Regions from separate parts of the Vibrio sp. YIC-376 genome, predicted to be linked through region 2. Evidence: predicted binding sites of a transcription regulator. Region 2 holds the regulator's gene; each other region holds the start of a gene.
The links. Region 2 encodes MetJ, which represses methionine synthesis genes. Its sites were predicted from a motif close to TTAGACNTNTANANGTCTAA; they were not measured.
Positions count from the first base shown of each region.

Region 1 (6,021 bases), on a different contig from region 2:
TTGAGCACGGTGAGCAGTACCGAATGCATCCATTACGAATACGTCACATAGTGCTGCGTATTTCTTAGATAGCTCTTCTTCGTTTTTCTTCTCGCCTTTGTTAAAGCGAACGTTTTCTAGAACAACAAGTTCACCTGCGTTTAGCTCTAGGCCATCTAGGTAATCTTTTGCTAGTTTAACTTCGCAATCAAGTGCGTCGTTTAGGTAGTTAACAACAGGTTGTAGAGAGAACTCTTCAGCGTACTCACCTTCAGTTGGACGGCCTAGGTGAGAAGTCACCATTACTTTAGCGCCAGCTGCAAGACAGTGCTTGATAGTTGGTAGTGAAGCTAGGATACGTGCATCAGAAGTCACTTTGCCATCTTTCACAGGTACGTTTAGGTCCGCACGGATAAATACACGTTTACCTGCAAGATCCAGGTCAGTCATCTTGATTACAGACATGTTGTGTCCTCTCAAATATTTAATAATTAAAGTTTTGAAAACTCGGCAACCCTGCCAAGCCTGTTAATTCGTCAAACTGGTTATAGAATATGGAGACTTACAATATTTATTTCAAGGCTAAAAATAAATATTTTTCCATCGCTGCACTATGTCTTACTCTGCAGCTTGCATTGCTAAAGCGGTATCCAGCATCCTATTAGCAAAGCCCCATTCGTTATCACACCATACGAGCATTTTTACTAATTGCCCGTTGCTCACTCTAGTTTGAGTTCCATCCACGATCGCACTATGGGGGTCATGGTTAAAATCGATGGAAACGAGCGGCGATTCAGTATAGTCAACAATGTCACGTAATGTACACTGAGATGCTTTAACAATGGTTTGATTTACGTCATTAACTTTCACATTTGTACTAATTGTGACGCTTAAATCCATTGCAGTAACGTTAACTGTCGGAACTCGAACAGAAATCGCTTCAAATTTGTTAGAAAATTTCGGGAAGATTCTTTCAATCCCTTTATGCAACTTCGTGTCAACAGGGATAATAGATTGGCTTGCGGCACGTGTACGGCGTAGATCACCATGATACGCGTCAATGACCTGTTGATCGTTCATTGATGAATGGATAGTCGTAATCGTACCGGACTCAATCCCGAATGCTTCATCTAAAACTTTAATGATAGGAACGATGCAGTTAGTAGTACAGGAACCGTTAGAAACGATGACGTGTTCATCTTTTAACGTTTCATGATTCACGCCGTAAATTATGGTGTTATCGATATCGGCTGAACCTGGATGGGAAAATAGTACTTTTTTAGCGCCTGCCTCGATATGGGCTAGGCCATCTGCTTTGGAGCCGTACACACCGGTACAATCCAATACGATATCAACTTCGAGATCTCGCCAAGGGAGAAGTTCAATGTCGGCAAGATGAAGAATGCGGATGGCATCGTATTCGCCCGTCTCTTGATGACATGAACTGTGGTGAACATATAAATGCTCTTGGTCATGAGAGATCTTTTTGCCAAAACGGCCATGACTGGTGTCATATTGAAGTAAGTGCGCCATCGCTTCAGGCTGAGCCAGTTCGTTTACCGCAACAACCTTGATCTGCTGATGTTTGCCGCTTTCATATACAGCCCGCAGAACATTACGACCTATACGTCCAAATCCATTGATCGCAACCTTTAGCATTTATCCTTCGCCCTACCTGAATTTTCGTGTCACAAATAGTACCCGATGAGAAACAAAAACGCATTAAGTAAGTGACTTTACCGACACTGTGAACATAAAAAAACCGAGCATTCCTGCTCGGTTTATTTCATCTGCGTTTTTCTTACGCTAGCAGTTCTTTAGCAGTGTTTACTACGTTTTCAGTAGTGAAGCCGAACATCTTGAACAGTTCGCCTGCTGGTGCAGATTCACCAAAGGTCGTCATGCCGATGATCTTGCCGCCGAAGCCAACGTACTTGTACCAGAAGTCTGCGATGCCTGCTTCGATAGCGATACGTGCAGTGACGTCTGATGGTAGTACAGCTTCACGGTAAGCCGCGTCTTGCTTGTCGAATGCATCCGTTGATGGCATTGAAACAACACGTACTTTCTTACCTTCTGCAGTTAGCTGCGCTGCTGCTTCAACCGCTAGCTCAACTTCAGAGCCAGTTGCGATAAGGATAAGCTCTGGCTTGCCTTCACATTCTTTCAGGATGTAAGCACCTTTCGCGATGTCTGCTACTTGTTCTGCAGTACGCTCTTGTTGTGCCAGGTTCTGACGAGAGAAAATAAGCGCAGTTGGCGCATCTTTACGTTCGATAGCCAGTTTCCAAGCCACTGCCGATTCAACCTGATCACATGGACGCCATGTGCTCATGTTCGGAGTCAGACGTAGAGAAGCCATTTGCTCAACTGGTTGGTGAGTTGGGCCATCTTCGCCAAGGCCGATAGAATCGTGCGTGTACACCTGGATGTTCTGAATTTTCATCAGAGCGGCCATGCGCATGGCGTTACGTGCGTATTCCATGAACATTAGGAACGTTGCACCGTAAGGAACGAAACCACCGTGTAGCGCGATACCGTTCATGATCGCAGTCATACCGAATTCACGCACGCCGTAGTGAATGTAGTTACCTGAGAAGTCAGTCGCTTCTAGAGACTTAGAGCCAGACCACATAGTCAGGTTAGAAGGCGCAAGGTCAGCAGAGCCGCCCATGAATTCTGGAAGCATCTGACCAAATGCTTCTAGTGCATTTTGTGATGCTTTACGTGATGCGATGTTTGCTGGATTCGCTTGAAGATCGGCAATAATTTGGTTTGCTTTCTCTTCCCACTCTGCAGGTAGTTCGCCATTGATACGACGCTTAAGCTCTGCCGCTTCTGCTGGGTAAGCTGCAGCGTAAGCTTCGAATTTCTCGTTCCATGCTGCTTCTTTTGCTGCACCCGCTTCTTTCGCATCCCATTCTGCGTATACGTCTGAAGGGATTTCAAATGGACCGAATTCCCAACCTAGGTATTCACGTGCTGCTTGCACTTCGTCTTGACCAAGTGGTGCACCGTGACAGTCGTGAGAACCAGACTTGTTAGGAGAACCAAAACCGATGATAGTCTTAGTACAGATTAGCGTAGGGCGAGGGTCTGCTTTTGCCGCTTCAATTGCTGCATTAATTGCTTCAGAATTGTGACCATCTACCGCTGGGATTACGTGCCAGCCGTACGCTTCAAAACGCTTAGGCGTATCGTCAGAGAACCAGCCTTCAACGTGACCATCGATAGAGATGCCGTTGTCATCCCAGAACGCGATCAGCTTGCCAAGGCCTAGCGTGCCTGCTAGTGAACACGCTTCGTGAGAGATACCTTCCATCAGACAGCCATCACCCATGAACACGTAAGTGAAGTGGTCAACGATGTCGTGGCCTTCTTTGTTGAACTGAGCTGCCAGTGCTTTTTCAGCCATTGCCATACCAACTGCGTTAGTAATGCCTTGACCTAGAGGACCCGTTGTCGTTTCGATACCTGGTGCGTAACCGTACTCTGGGTGACCTGGAGTCTTAGAGTGAAGCTGACGGAAGTTTTTCAGATCGTCGATAGATAGCTCGTAACCACTTAGGTGTAGTAGAGAGTAAATCAACATTGAGCCGTGGCCATTTGAAAGTACGAAACGGTCGCGGTCAGCCCATTCTGGGTTAGATGGATTGTGGTTTAGGTGAGAGCGCCAAAGAACTTCAGCGATATCAGCCATACCCATAGGTGCACCTGGGTGACCAGAGTTAGCTTGTTGAACACCATCCATGCTTAGAGCACGGATTGCATTGGCAAGATGTTTACGAGACGACATGTCTGCTCCTGAGTACGTTAAGCGAAACGAAAAAATTGGTCATAATTCTCTCAAAGCCCCTTAGGGAGCGCAAACGTTTTCCACCCCAAAAGCTCACAAATATTGCATCTGTGAATTTAATTTCCTCGAAACTCTCAAAATCTTAAATATCTCAGGCAAACGTTTGGCTGTGACAAAAATCAAAAAAGAGCTTGTAATTCGAGCAATCAAAATTAGAATAGCCGTCTAGATGTAGATACACCTGCATATATTAGTATTATTTTGCGCTGGAGCGTTTATCATGCTCCAGTTTTAAACCAGATATAGTGGAGCTAACATGGCTAAGCACCTGTTTACTTCTGAGTCAGTATCAGAAGGTCATCCAGATAAAATTGCAGACCAGATTTCTGATGCGGTTCTTGACGCGATTCTAGAGCAAGATCCAAAGGCTCGTGTTGCATGTGAGACTTACGTTAAAACCGGTATGGTAATGGTAGGTGGTGAAGTAACGACTTCAGCATGGGTTGACATTGAAGAGCTAACTCGTGAAACCGTTCGTGAGATCGGCTACACTCACTCAGATATGGGTTTTGATGCGGACTCTTGTGCGGTACTCAGCACAATTGGTAAACAGTCGCCAGATATCAACCAAGGTGTTGATAAAGCTGATCCAAAAGAGCAAGGCGCCGGTGACCAAGGCATCATGTTCGGTTACGCATGTAACGAAACTGAAGTTCTAATGCCAGCTCCGATTACTTACTCTCACCGTCTTGTTGAAAAACAAGCTGAAGTACGTAAAAACGGTACACTACCTTGGTTGCGTCCAGACGCGAAATCTCAGGTTACGTTCCAGTACGACCAAGGTAAGATCGTAGGTATCGATGCAGTTGTTCTTTCAACTCAGCACTGTGATTCAATCTCTACTCCAGACCTACGTGAAGCAGTAATGGAAGAGATCATCAAGCCAGTTCTTCCTTCAGAGTGGCTCAGCAAAGAGACTAAATTCTTCATTAACCCAACAGGCCGTTTCGTAATCGGTGGTCCAATGGGTGACTGTGGTCTGACTGGCCGTAAGATCATCGTAGATACCTACGGCGGCGCAGCTCGTCACGGTGGTGGTGCATTCTCTGGTAAAGATCCATCAAAAGTTGACCGCAGTGCGGCATACGCAGCTCGTTACGTCGCGAAAAACATCGTAGCCGCTGGTATGGCTGATCGTTGTGAAATCCAACTGTCTTACGCTATCGGTGTTGCAGATCCAACATCTATCATGGTGGAAACGTTCGGTACTGAGAAAGTCCATCACGACATCATCATCGAAGCGGTACGTCAGTTCTTTGACCTACGTCCTTACGGTCTACAAGAAATGCTTAACCTTCTGCAACCAATGTACAAGAAGACAGCTGCATACGGTCACTTCGGTCGTGAAGAATTCCCATGGGAAGCGACTGATAAAGCAGAACTTCTTCGCGATTTCGCTGGCATCAAGTAATCGAGCCTCACTCGGAATCTACAAAGCCCTCGCCTCTTGGCGGGGGCTTTTTGTTTCGTCCTATTTCCTACTTCCTTTGCCCACCAGTCGAAACTGACCCGAACAAATTTCAAGCAAATAGTTGTAAATTGTCCCAACTCCGCCAATAGTTAAAATATTGTTAAATAGCATTTCAATAACAACGCGGATCTGAGCTAGTGTGACGACAAAAAACTTGGGGAATACGTTAGCCAGACATCCTTTTATGACTGAAACCTACTAGGGGTTGGGTAAGTCATTACTTAGTTAATTTCGTAGGAATAAACCAAGGAGGAGTTATGCCTCGAACAGTCAATCCATCCGACTTCCATGGTAAGCGAAAGGAAGTACCTGATAACGAATACGCTAGAACCATTCCGTGTAACACGGTTAATCTCAGTGCTCCGTTCCATTGGCTCGCTCTGGGTTTGCATGATTTCGTACGAATGCCACTCATCAGCGCATTTTATGGACTGTGCTTTATGGCTGCAGCCATAGGTATAGTGTTGCTTGTACAGTGGCAAGGCACACACCTTGTCGTAATGCCGAGTCTCATTGTCTACATGTTAATTGGCCCCTTTTTAGCGCTGGGATTATACGATGCCAGCTGGGAAAGAGAGCGCGGACACAAATCTCGCCTGTTCCACTCAATGAAAGCGATCGGGCGTAATTCAAGCTCGCAATGGGCCTTTGCTGTTCTGTTAGCTGTTTGTATGATTTTCTGGATGCGTATTGCAGCGCTTCTTCATGCCCTATA
Region 1 is NZ_JBBWFK010000013.1:68,664-74,684, forward strand. It holds gene WJM94_RS20000 (phosphoglycerate kinase) at 1-444, opposite strand, end outside; gene epd (erythrose-4-phosphate dehydrogenase) at 598-1,638, opposite strand; gene tkt (transketolase) at 1,781-3,775, opposite strand; gene metK (methionine adenosyltransferase) at 4,092-5,246, shown strand; gene WJM94_RS20020 (DUF2189 domain-containing protein) at 5,564-6,021, shown strand, end outside.
Region 1: the regulator MetJ is predicted to act here: its motif matches at 3,993-4,012, upstream of metK (methionine adenosyltransferase).

Region 2 (6,021 bases):
TTTTCGCTTCAGGGTGAACTTCAGGGAAAGCTGCAACCGAAATATCGAAATCATGGCGAGACTTCAGCAACTCAACCAGATCAGATGCGTACATATCAGGAGCGCCACCACCAGGGGGAATATCACCACGCAGTGCTACGATATTTTCTATACCGTTATTCCAGTAATCATCCGCGATCTCAATCAACTCATCACGAGTCGCGTCAATACAAGTTAAGTGCGGTGCCGCCACCAAGCCTGTTTTCGCTTTGATTTCTTTAATGATTGAGTGTGTTCTGTCACGCTCACCTGAGTTAGCTCCGTAAGTAACAGAAACAAACTTTGGTTGAAGAGTTTTTAGACGGTGCACAGAGTTCCACAGTGTCTCTTCCATTTTTTCATTGCTTGGCGGAAAAAACTCAAACGAAACATTAATGTTATCTGACAGCTCAGCGATATTCTGGTTTAAGGCATCAATGTGGCCTGCGTGCGTGTAACCCATCTTACTCTCCCTGTGACAATCCGCCACGAAATCAAATTCTGCAAATCGACGTTTAGACGTCTATATGTCCACAGAATGAATTGAATACGATTTAATGTCAACCTTGTGATTATGAATTTTTTTCACGTTAACAATGAGAATAGTTCAAGTTCATTCTTGTCAGATAGTTAACCATAAAAACCATGGTAATTTTCCGGCTCTGGAACTAAGTATGGCACTGAGAAAGGAATAAAAAACCCCGGATTATCCCCGGGGTTTGAGAACTAACACCAATTTAAAACAGCCCAGCAAGACGGTTTAGATCGGATTGAATCGCACCAGCCGTCACTTCTCGTCCAGCACCCGGACCACGAATCACTAACGGGTTGTCTTTGTACCACTTGCTTTCGATTGCGAAGATATTGTCACACGGAAGCAAGTTCGCAAGCGCATGTTCTCGGGATAAGGCTTCGATGCCTACGGTCGCTTTGCCATCTTTTTCTAGACGTGCGACGTAGCGTAGAACCTGATCGTTTTTCTGCGCTTTTATCAAACGCTCTTGCAGAGTCTGGCTCAGTAACGTGCTGTTATCAAAGAACTCATCTAAACTCAGATCACGCAGCTCCTCTGGAACAAGCGACTCGACTTTTACACTTCCCGGTTCGATATCCAAACCAGACTCACGCGCCAGAATCACCAGTTTACGCATCACATCTGAACCATCTAAGTCAGAGCGAGGGTCTGGTTCCGTTAGACCTTGCTGCCAGGCCAAATCGACCAGTTCACTAAATGAAACCGTGCCATCGAACTGCTGGAACAACCACGAAAGCGTACCGGAAAAAATGCCTGAGAGCGCCACAATCTCATCACCACTCTCACGCAGGTCACGAACCGTATGATTGATTGGTAACCCGGCTCCTACAGTCGCGTTGTAGAGCCAGTGACGCCCAATTTTTGCAAAGGCATCTTGCACCTGATGGTAATACTGGCTATTCGCCGAGCCCGCCACTTTATTCGCGGAGATCAAGTGGATACCTTGCTGAGCAATATCGATGTAACTCTGAGCCAGCTCTTTACTTGCGGTGACATCAAGCACAACGGCCTCATCGTAATCCTGCAGCGCACCAAGGCGAGTCAGCCAAGAATCATCGTTCTCAACACTTTCATCGTTAAATAGTGCTGACACTTTGGTGGCGTCGATACCCTGTTCATCAAACCAGAACTTCTGGCTATCAACCACAGCAACTAAGTCAAAGCTCATGCCATGACGTTTCTCTAGTTCATTCTTCTGTGTTGCGAATAAATTCAGCCAGCTCGAGCCAATATTACCTTTACCGCATAATGCGACAGCAACTCGCTTCTGTGCCTGAAACAACTGGGTGTGAATCGATTGAACCAACTCTTCTGTATTCGAGCTGCGTAATACCGCCACCAGACTCAATCCAGATTCAGTTTCAGAGATAAACTCCACTGGTGAGTGTTTTAACTTTTGATGGAAACCAAAACAGTGGCTAGGATTTGTCGTTACTCCAGCCCCCACAGCAGCAAGCAGAGAATATCCCGCTTGAAGCGTGATTTCTGCCTCAAACGCCGACGCTTGTAAGAACTTCAGCGCACCACCAGCAATTTCGGCGGTATAGGCTAATCGCAAAATCTGCTGTTCTGGCTGGAGTTCAAAAGTCAGAGGCTCTAACTGGGCACGCAGAAGTGAATTAAGCACATCACTTTGCGTTTTATTGAAGTCATGACCAGGTTTGAATGACAACTGCACTAACAGCACATCATCCAATGAAGTAATAATTTTTGCCCCACGTCCAGAAGCAAGTACGCGTTCGATGCGAGTCGAACCTGATTCAGGTTGATAACTGCATTTGAGGCTCAAATCCATAGTACTTTGCGCCACAGGCTGAAGCGTTCGGCTGTGTAGCACAGGCGCTGCCAGACGTGCAAGCTCACTGGCTTCATCCAATCTCAACAGCGGCAGTAAACACGCATCCGCAACTAAACGCGGATCAGCACTATAAACACCCGCCACATCACTCCAGATAGTGACCGTAATGACTTCCGCAAGCGCACCTATCACTGTCGCAGAATAGTCAGAACCATTACGCCCAAGAAGAACGGTTTCACCATGGTCATTCTGCGCCATGAAACCGGTAATAATCACTCGTTTATGACTATGCTGGGCCAGTGCTTCTTTAATAAGCGGGTATGAGCGAGCGCGGTCGACTTCTGGCTGCGTCCCGGCTTCAGCTCGTAAAAATGCTCTCGCATCTTGCGCGACGGCGGGTAACCCCTGCTGAGTCAATAATGCCGCAAGCAAACGAGAAGACCACACTTCCCCATGTCCTAGGACTGCCGCTTTTTTCGCGTCGGTAAGCGGAGATGTCAGTTCAGCCAACGTACTGAACTCATCTTGTAAAGTGGCCAACACGTGTGTTTGAGCTTCACCTTCTAACAATTCTTCGACGAGACCAGTTTGAAACTGTCTTAATCCTTGTAACGCTTCGTGAGCAATTCGACCATCTTTCTCTAAGCCTTCGAGAAACTCAATCAGGCGGTTCGTAGTTTTGCCTGCAGCGGATACCACGACCAGGTCATTTTCTGCTGAATATTCTTTAAGGATACCCGCGACACGCAAGTAACATTCAGGATTAGCTAAGCTGCTACCACCAAATTTATGTAGCTGACGTTGTACAGTCATTATTATTGTTTCCTATTGCTGTGCCGATTTAGTGAAAGCTTGCTCTAGGTCAGCAATCAGATCTTGTGCATCTTCGAGACCGACAGAAAGGCGCAGTAATTGCTGTGATACACCAGCCTCTGCCAGCGCGGCTTCACCCATCGCACGATGTGTCATAGACGCAGGGTGACAAATCAAACTCTCTACACCACCTAGTGATTCAGCAAGAGAGAACAACTGCAGCTCTTTAACGAACACTTTGAGCTGTTCAAATGAGCCAGCAAACTCAAAACTCAGCATCGAGCCAAAACCTGATTGCTGCTTTTTCGCAATCTCGTGTCCTGGGTGCTCAGGCAGACTTGGGTGATAAATTTTCGCTACTAACGATTGTTGCTTCAGATATGCAAGTACCTGCTTTGAGCTCTCTTCATGCACTCGCATACGAGCGCCTAACGTACGAATACCTCTCAACGTCATGTAACTATCGAATGGCGTGCCTGTCGCACCAATGCAGTTACCCCACCACGCCAGCTCTTCTGCATGCGCTTCCGTCTTAGTGATCACCACACCACCAATGACGTCCGAGTGGCCATTGATGTATTTCGTTGTAGAGTGAATAACGAAGTCAGCACCCAGATCTAATGGCTTTTGGTACACAGGTGTCAAAAAGGTATTGTCTACGGCAACCAAGGCTCCGACTTGCTTGGCCTTTTCACATACAGCAGCAATATCCACGACGCGAACAAGAGGGTTTGACGGTGTTTCTATCAAGATAAGCTTTGGCTTTTGCGCTAAAGCTGCATCAAGCGCCTGCTCGTCTGATTGATCAACAAACAGCACTTTGAAGTCACCTTTGTTGGCGCGAGTATTGAAAAGACGGTAAGTACCACCATAGCAGTCATGTGGTGCAACAATCAGATCGTCAGGACCGATGAAAGCAGAGACCCACAAGTTCAGCGCAGACGTACCGCAGTTGGTTACCACCGCTCCTTTTCCTGATTCCAGCTCAGACAGAGCGCTTTCTAACAAGCCACGGTTTGGGTTACCTGAGCGCGTGTAGTCGTACTTAGGCACTTCTCCAAATGCAGGAAAGCCATAGTTTGTCGATAGATAAATTGGTGGAACGACAGCATGGTATTGAGTGTCGGATTCGATACCAGTGCGTACAGCAATGGTCGCAGGCTTGCGGATGCTCATGGGTGTATCCTTTCACAGGTGGTGACTTCTAAATAGGAATGCGCTATATCTAAATTTCAGATTCAATGAATTGCACACTCCCTTACTGTTCCTGTCACTTTACTCGTCAAATTTTGAGACGTCAACACTTCTAGACGTCTATATGTCTTTGCTTATGGCAGTAAATGCAGCTAAAATCAGCACCTCTATTATTTTTAACCTATTACAAATATGAAGGTACGCAATGGCTGACTGGAATGGCGAATACATTAGCCCGTATGCTGAGCATGGAAAGAAAAGCGAACAAGTAAAAAAAATCACTGTATCTATCCCGCTGAAAGTTTTAAAAGTGCTAACTGATGAGCGTACTCGCCGTCAGATCAATAATTTACGCCACGCTACCAACAGCGAACTCCTATGTGAAGCATTCCTGCACGCGTACACAGGACAACCGCTTCCTACGGATGAAGACCTTCGTAAAGATCGCCCTGACGATATTCCGACAGAAGCAAAAGCGCTGATGACAGCAATGGGTATCGAGTTCGAGTCGTTTGATGACGAGTAATTATGGTTGAATTGAATACACCGCTCGGTTGTTCAGCTTCCAGTACTAAAAGAATGACATAAAAAATGGGACGCGATAGCGTCCCATTTTTTGTACATCATTTACGACGGAAGAATTACTCTGCCATGTAGTTTTCTGGCATCTCAATGCGAGCAACACCAGAGTCAACGGCAGCTTGAGCCACTGCTTTTGCAACACGAGGCAACAGACGCGCGTCCATTGGCTTAGGAATAATGTAGTCAGTACCAAACTCAAGCTTATCCACACCAGCAGCTTTAAGTACTGCTTCTGGCACTGGTTCCTTCGCCAGTTCACGAATTGCTTCGACAGCAGCAAGCTTCATTTCATCATTAATTTCACTTGCACGTACATCCAGAGCACCACGGAAGATGAATGGGAAGCAAAGCACGTTGTTTACCTGGTTCGGGTAATCACTGCGTCCAGTACCCATGATCAAGTCACTACGAACGTCGTGTGCAAGCTCTGGCTTGATTTCTGGATCAGGGTTAGAGCACGCAAAAACAATTGGCTTATCAGCCATCAGTTTCAGAGCTTCTGCAGGAAGTAGGTTCGGACCTGAAACACCAAGGAACAGATCGGCACCTTCGATAACATCTTCCAGGGTACGCTTATCCGTGTTATTCGCGAATAGCTGTTTGTACTCATTGAGATCATCACGACGAGTATGAATCACACCCTTACGATCCAGCATGTAAATCTTTTCACGCATTGCGCCACATTTGATCAGTAGCTCCATACATGCTACTGCCGCAGCACCAGCACCAAGACAAACGATTGTGGAATCTTCTAGTTTCTTGCCTTGTAGCTCGATCGCATTCAGCATACCTGCGGCCGTTACGATTGCTGTGCCGTGCTGATCATCATGGAAAACAGGAACGTCACAACGTTCGATAAGGCGCTTTTCAATCTCAAAACAATCCGGTGCTTTGATGTCTTCTAGGTTGATACCACCGAATGTGTCAGCAATGCTCGCAACGGTATTAACGAACTCGTCGATCGTGCGGTGTTTTACTTCGATATCAATTGAATCAAGGCCAGCAAAACGCTTAAACAATAACGCTTTACCTTCCATTACTGGTTTAGAAGCAAGAGGGCCAAGGTTACCCAGACCAAGAA
Region 2 is NZ_JBBWFK010000021.1:44,053-50,073, forward strand. It holds gene metF (methylenetetrahydrofolate reductase) at 1-481, opposite strand, end outside; gene WJM94_RS22690 (bifunctional aspartate kinase/homoserine dehydrogenase II) at 756-3,164, opposite strand; gene WJM94_RS22695 (O-succinylhomoserine (thiol)-lyase) at 3,177-4,340, opposite strand; gene metJ (met regulon transcriptional regulator MetJ) at 4,564-4,884, shown strand; gene WJM94_RS22705 (malic enzyme-like NAD(P)-binding protein) at 5,000-6,021, opposite strand, start outside.

Region 3 (6,021 bases), on a different contig from region 2:
GTTATGGAATAGCCTTAATTAGATCATATGTTTCCTGAGGTGTCATTTCATCTAGCAGGTCAGGGAAATTTACGTATAAAAAAAGCAGCCATCTGGCTGCTTTCTAAAGAACTAAATATCAAGACTCAAGCTGTTCTTTCTGCTCTTGTGGCACTTCCTGCTCTTTTATTTCGGAGGAGGATAAAGCGTTACGCTCTTCTTCCATCTTCTTCTCTTCTGCTTTGGCTTTTTCAATCATTGGAGTAATTGTGGAACCCTGAATCAAAATAGAGAATACAACGACCGCGTAAGTCATCACTAGGATGATCTCTTTTACATCAATGAGCTTTTCTTGAACAACCCAAATTCCAGACGGAATAGAAAGTGCCATTGCCAGAGCTAGCCCTCCACGAAGGCCTCCCCAAGTCAGAATTTTTACTGACCAACGGTTATATTTTCTGTAACGCTTAAAGCCAATGTAGGAGAGGAATACACTTAGGTAGCGAGATGCTAGTACCAGCGGTACCGCAATTGCCATCATCATCCAGTCTTCTTGGTGGAATTTAAATAACAGCATCGACATACCGATTAACAGGAATAGTACGCCATTCAGGAACTCATCAACCAACTCCCAAAAGTGGTCTAGGTGATCCTCACTTTCTTTAGAAAAGCCGATGAAACGTGTCCAGTTACCAATCATGATCCCTGAGACAACCATCGCTAATGGGCCTGATACGTGAATGTACTCTGCGAATGCGTAACCAGCGGTAGGCACGCCAATTGTAAGTAGTAGCTCCATTGAGTGATCATCTGTTGCACTGATTAAGTAGTGGAAGAGAAGACCAAGCAAGAAGCCATAGAAAATACCCCCAATCGCTTCTTGAATAAATAGCATGGTTACACTCCCTACCGTAGGAGCTTCAGTACCAAATGCGATTGTGAATAAGGTGACAAAAATAACCAGACCGAAGCCATCATTGAATAATGATTCACCTTCGATTTGTGTCGAGATACGTTTTGGGGCGTTTAACTTTTTAACAATAGCAAGTACCGCTATCGGGTCAGTAGGCGAAATCAATGCACCAAACAGCAAGCAGTAAACTAGGTCAAAATGAATGCCAATCAACAAGCAGATTCCGTAGAGGACAAAGCCGATAAAGAAAGTCGAAAACAGAGTGGCTCCAAGCGCTAATACCGTAATTTCCCACTTTTGATCTTTGAGGTTAGGTAGTTTAATCCCCAGACCACCGGCAAAAAGCAGAAATCCTAGGATACCTTTGAGCAAGAAATTTTCGAAGTTGATGCTGGTTACTGTCTCTGTGGCTATTTCTGTAAGATGGAACCAGTTGTTTTGACCTGCAATCAGGATAAGGAGTGAAAGTACCATCGAGCCAGCGGTAATGGCGATGGTGGTTTGCATCTTTCCGATCTTACTGTTTACAAAGGCTATTAGCATCGCAGCAGCGGAGAGAAAACATAAAGTATGGTAGACCGACATTAGAACACTCTGTTTGTAACATTTTATGAATGGAATTCTCGGCTGATGCTGCTTAAATAGCAAACATTTTTTCGTGATTATTTGATAAGTTAAGAAGTCGATAAAATAATCATGATTTCCATATTTAGACGTCTAGACTCCTGAAGTTTGTGTGATAGGATGGAATCATAAATAAAGGAACGAGGCTGTACTGTGGGAAGTAATGTAAGACAACAGATTGAAGCTCATTTGAAGCAACGTATTCTTCTGATCGATGGTGGTATGGGAACCATGATTCAGGGGTACAAACTTGAAGAGCAAGATTATCGAGGAGAACGCTTTGCAGATTGGCAATGCGATCTAAAGGGTAACAACGACTTGTTGGTACTGAGTCAGCCTCAGTTGATCAAGGAAATACATGGCGCTTATCTTGAAGCTGGTGCGGATATTCTAGAAACCAACACCTTTAATGCTACGACTATTGCGATGGCTGACTACGAGATGGAAAGCCTTAGCGAAGAGATAAACTTTGCAGCTGCCAAGTTAGCGCGTGAAGTTGCCGATGCATGGACTGCAAAAACGCCAGATAAGCCACGATTTGTAGCTGGTGTGCTTGGTCCTACAAACCGTACCTGTTCTATCTCTCCAGATGTAAATGACCCAGGGTACCGCAACGTCAGTTTTGATCAGTTGGTTGAAGCCTACTCAGAGTCTACTCGTGCTCTGATTAAAGGTGGTTCAGATCTGATCCTCATCGAAACCATTTTTGATACCTTAAATGCTAAAGCGTGTGCTTTCGCGGTTGATTCGGTCTTTGAAGAACTGGGTATCGCTTTACCTGTGATGATCTCTGGCACCATCACCGATGCTTCTGGCCGTACTTTGTCAGGACAAACAACTGAAGCGTTCTACAACTCATTGCGTCATGTGAAGCCAATTTCTTTTGGCCTGAACTGTGCGCTCGGTCCAGACGAACTACGTCCATATGTTGAGGAGTTGTCCCGCATATCAGAATCTTTTGTGTCTGCTCACCCTAATGCAGGATTACCGAATGCATTTGGTGAATATGATTTATCCCCTGAGGATATGGCCAAGCATGTAAAAGAGTGGGCTGAAAGTGGTTTCTTGAACCTGATTGGTGGCTGTTGTGGCACTACACCTGATCACATTCGTCACATGGCAAAGGTAGTTGCAGAGGTGAAGCCTCGTGAATTGCCTGAACTGCCAGTGGCTTGTCGTCTGTCTGGTTTAGAGCCTTTGACTATCGAAAAAGACTCGTTATTTATTAACGTTGGTGAACGTACTAACGTTACTGGCTCTGCTCGATTTAAACGCTTAATCAAAGAAGAGCTATACGATGAAGCACTCGATGTTGCACGTCAGCAAGTCGAGAATGGCGCGCAAATCATCGATATCAACATGGATGAAGGCATGTTGGATGCACAGGCTTGTATGGTTCGCTTCTTGAACCTGTGTGCTTCTGAGCCTGAAATTTCAAAAGTGCCTATCATGGTTGACTCTTCCAAGTGGGAAGTCATCGAAGCTGGCCTGAAGTGCATTCAGGGTAAAGGCATTGTGAACTCTATTTCTCTAAAAGAAGGTAAAGAGAAGTTTGTTGAGCAGGCTAAACTGATTCGCCGTTATGGTGCTGCGGTTATCGTCATGGCATTTGACGAAGTTGGTCAGGCTGATACACGCGAGCGCAAAATTGAAATTTGTACCAATGCTTACCGTATTTTGGTTGATGAAGTCGGTTTCCCACCAGAAGACATTATTTTTGACCCGAATATTTTTGCTGTGGCCACTGGTATCGATGAACACAACAACTATGCCGTTGACTTTATTGAAGCGGTGGGCGACATCAAACGTGACTTGCCGCATGCGATGATATCAGGCGGTGTGTCTAATGTTTCTTTCTCGTTCCGTGGCAATAACTATGTTCGTGAAGCGATTCATGCAGTATTCCTCTACCACTGTTTTAAAAATGGTATGGATATGGGCATCGTTAATGCTGGTCAGCTGGAGATCTACGATAACGTACCTGAAAAACTGCGCGAAGCGGTAGAAGATGTCGTTCTTAACCGTCGTAACGATGCTACCGAAAGACTACTGGATATCGCTGCGGAATATGCAGATAAAGGCGTCGGTAAAGAAGAAGATGCCGCAGCACTTGAGTGGCGAACTTGGTCAGTCGAAAAGCGTTTAGAGCATGCTTTAGTTAAAGGGATTACCGAGTTTATCGTTGAAGACACAGAAGAAGCTCGTGTTAACGCCTCTAAGCCACTAGAAGTGATTGAAGGTCCGTTAATGGACGGAATGAACGTGGTCGGCGACTTGTTTGGTGAAGGTAAGATGTTCCTTCCTCAAGTGGTTAAGTCAGCGCGTGTTATGAAACAAGCGGTAGCTCATTTAGAACCATTTATCGATGCAGAGAAGCAGGTCGGTCAAACTAACGGTAAGATCTTACTCGCTACAGTGAAAGGCGATGTGCACGATATCGGAAAAAATATTGTGGGTGTCGTTTTGCAATGTAACAACTACGAGATCATCGATCTTGGTGTTATGGTGCCGTGTGAAAAGATCCTAAAAGTAGCCAAAGAAGAGAACGTCGACATTATCGGTTTGTCGGGTCTGATTACCCCATCATTAGATGAAATGGTTCATGTGGCTAAAGAGATGGAGCGCCTTGATTTTAATCTTCCGCTTCTGATCGGTGGCGCTACAACTTCGAAAGCGCATACCGCAGTTAAAATCGAACAGAATTATAAACACCCGGTGGTTTACGTTAACAACGCATCACGAGCGGTAGGTGTTTGTACTTCCCTGTTGTCTGATGAACGTCGTCCTGCTTTTGTAGAAAAGTTGAATGAAGATTATGAGCGCGTACGTGATCAGCACAATCGTAAGAAGCCCAGAACCAAGCCAGTCACTCTTGAGGAAGCTCGTGCCAATAAAGTAGCCATCGATTGGGATACGTATACTCCTCCTGTTCCAAAGCAGCCGGGGATTCATATCTTTGATGATTTTGATGTCGCGACTTTACGTAAGTACATCGACTGGACGCCATTCTTTATGACCTGGTCACTGGTTGGTAAATATCCAACGATTTTCCAGCATGAAGAAGTTGGTGAAGAGGCGCAACGTTTGTTCCATGATGCGAATGAGCTACTTGACCGTGTCGAGCGTGAAGGTTTGATGCAAGCGCGTGGCATGTGTGGTCTGTTCCCTGCCGCGAGTGTGGGTGATGACATTGAAGTGTACACTGATGAATCGCGTACCGAAGTCGCGAAAGTTCTGCGTAACCTGCGTCAGCAGACGGAGAAACCAAAAGGCTTTAACTACTGCCTATCAGATTACGTCGCACCAAAAGAGTCAGGTAAGCATGACTGGGTTGGCGCGTTTGCGGTAACTGGTGGTATTGGTGAGCGTGAACTGGCTGACGAGTATAAGGCTAAGGGTGATGATTACAACGCGATTATGATCCAGGCTGTAGCGGATCGTTTGGCTGAAGCGTTTGCGGAATATCTGCATCAACGTGTACGTAAAGAAATCTGGGGTTATGCTGAGGATGAGAATTTATCCAACGACGACCTCATTCGTGAAAAATACCAAGGTATTCGACCTGCACCAGGCTACCCGGCATGTCCAGAGCATACTGAAAAAGGGCCACTATGGGAGCTTCTAAACGTAGAAGAGAATATTGGTATGTCGCTCACTTCTAGTTATGCGATGTATCCAGGCGCTTCCGTTTCTGGTTGGTATTTTTCTCACCCAGACTCTCGTTACTTTGCGATCGCACAGATTCAGGAAGATCAGCTCGAAAGCTATGCTCAGCGTAAAGGCTGGGATAGGCTAGAAGCAGAAAAATGGTTAGGTCCGAACATTAACGGCTAATCCATCGAAAAGAGAAAGGGCTGCCTACTGGGCAGCCCTTTGTTTTTCTGTATGTCGATAAAATCGTAATTATCGTTCAAACAACTCTGCGTGCAGCTTTTGAATCGCTTGTTGAGATTCTGATTTGTGCAGAAGGAAACACAAGTTATGTGGGCTAGCACCGTAGCAAATCATACGTAGGTTAAAATCTTCCAGCGTGCCGAAGACTTGCTTCGCATAGCCTTTACTGCCACTCATGTTGTTACCGATGAGTGCAACTAAACATAGGTCGTGTTCAACTTCTACTTTACACAGCTCTTCCAGTTCTTCTCTAACTGCTTGAGGCAATTTCGGCGCGCCACCTGAAGTATCAGTTTGGTCCAGGGTTAATGACACACTGATCTCTGACGTGGTAATCAGGTCAACCGAAATTTTGTGTTTAGCCAGAATTTCGAACACTTTTGCCAGAAAGCCGTATGCGTGGAACATGTTTGCACTGCGCAGAGTTACCATAGTTTGGTTGCAACGCAACGCTAGAGCACGGTAAAGCGGCGAGCTTTCTACTTTATGGCGTATCCATGTGCCACCCGCTTCTGGATCTTTTGAAGATCCCACAAAGACAGGGATATCATGACGCAGGGCTGGAACCAGTGTAGAAGGGTGGAGGATCTTCGCACCAAAGTTCGCCATTT
Region 3 is NZ_JBBWFK010000012.1:95,744-101,764, reverse strand. It holds gene WJM94_RS19630 (cation:proton antiporter) at 119-1,477, opposite strand; gene metH (methionine synthase) at 1,670-5,350, shown strand; gene lysC (lysine-sensitive aspartokinase 3) at 5,420-6,021, opposite strand, start outside.
Region 3: the regulator MetJ is predicted to act here: its motif matches at 1,602-1,621, upstream of metH (methionine synthase).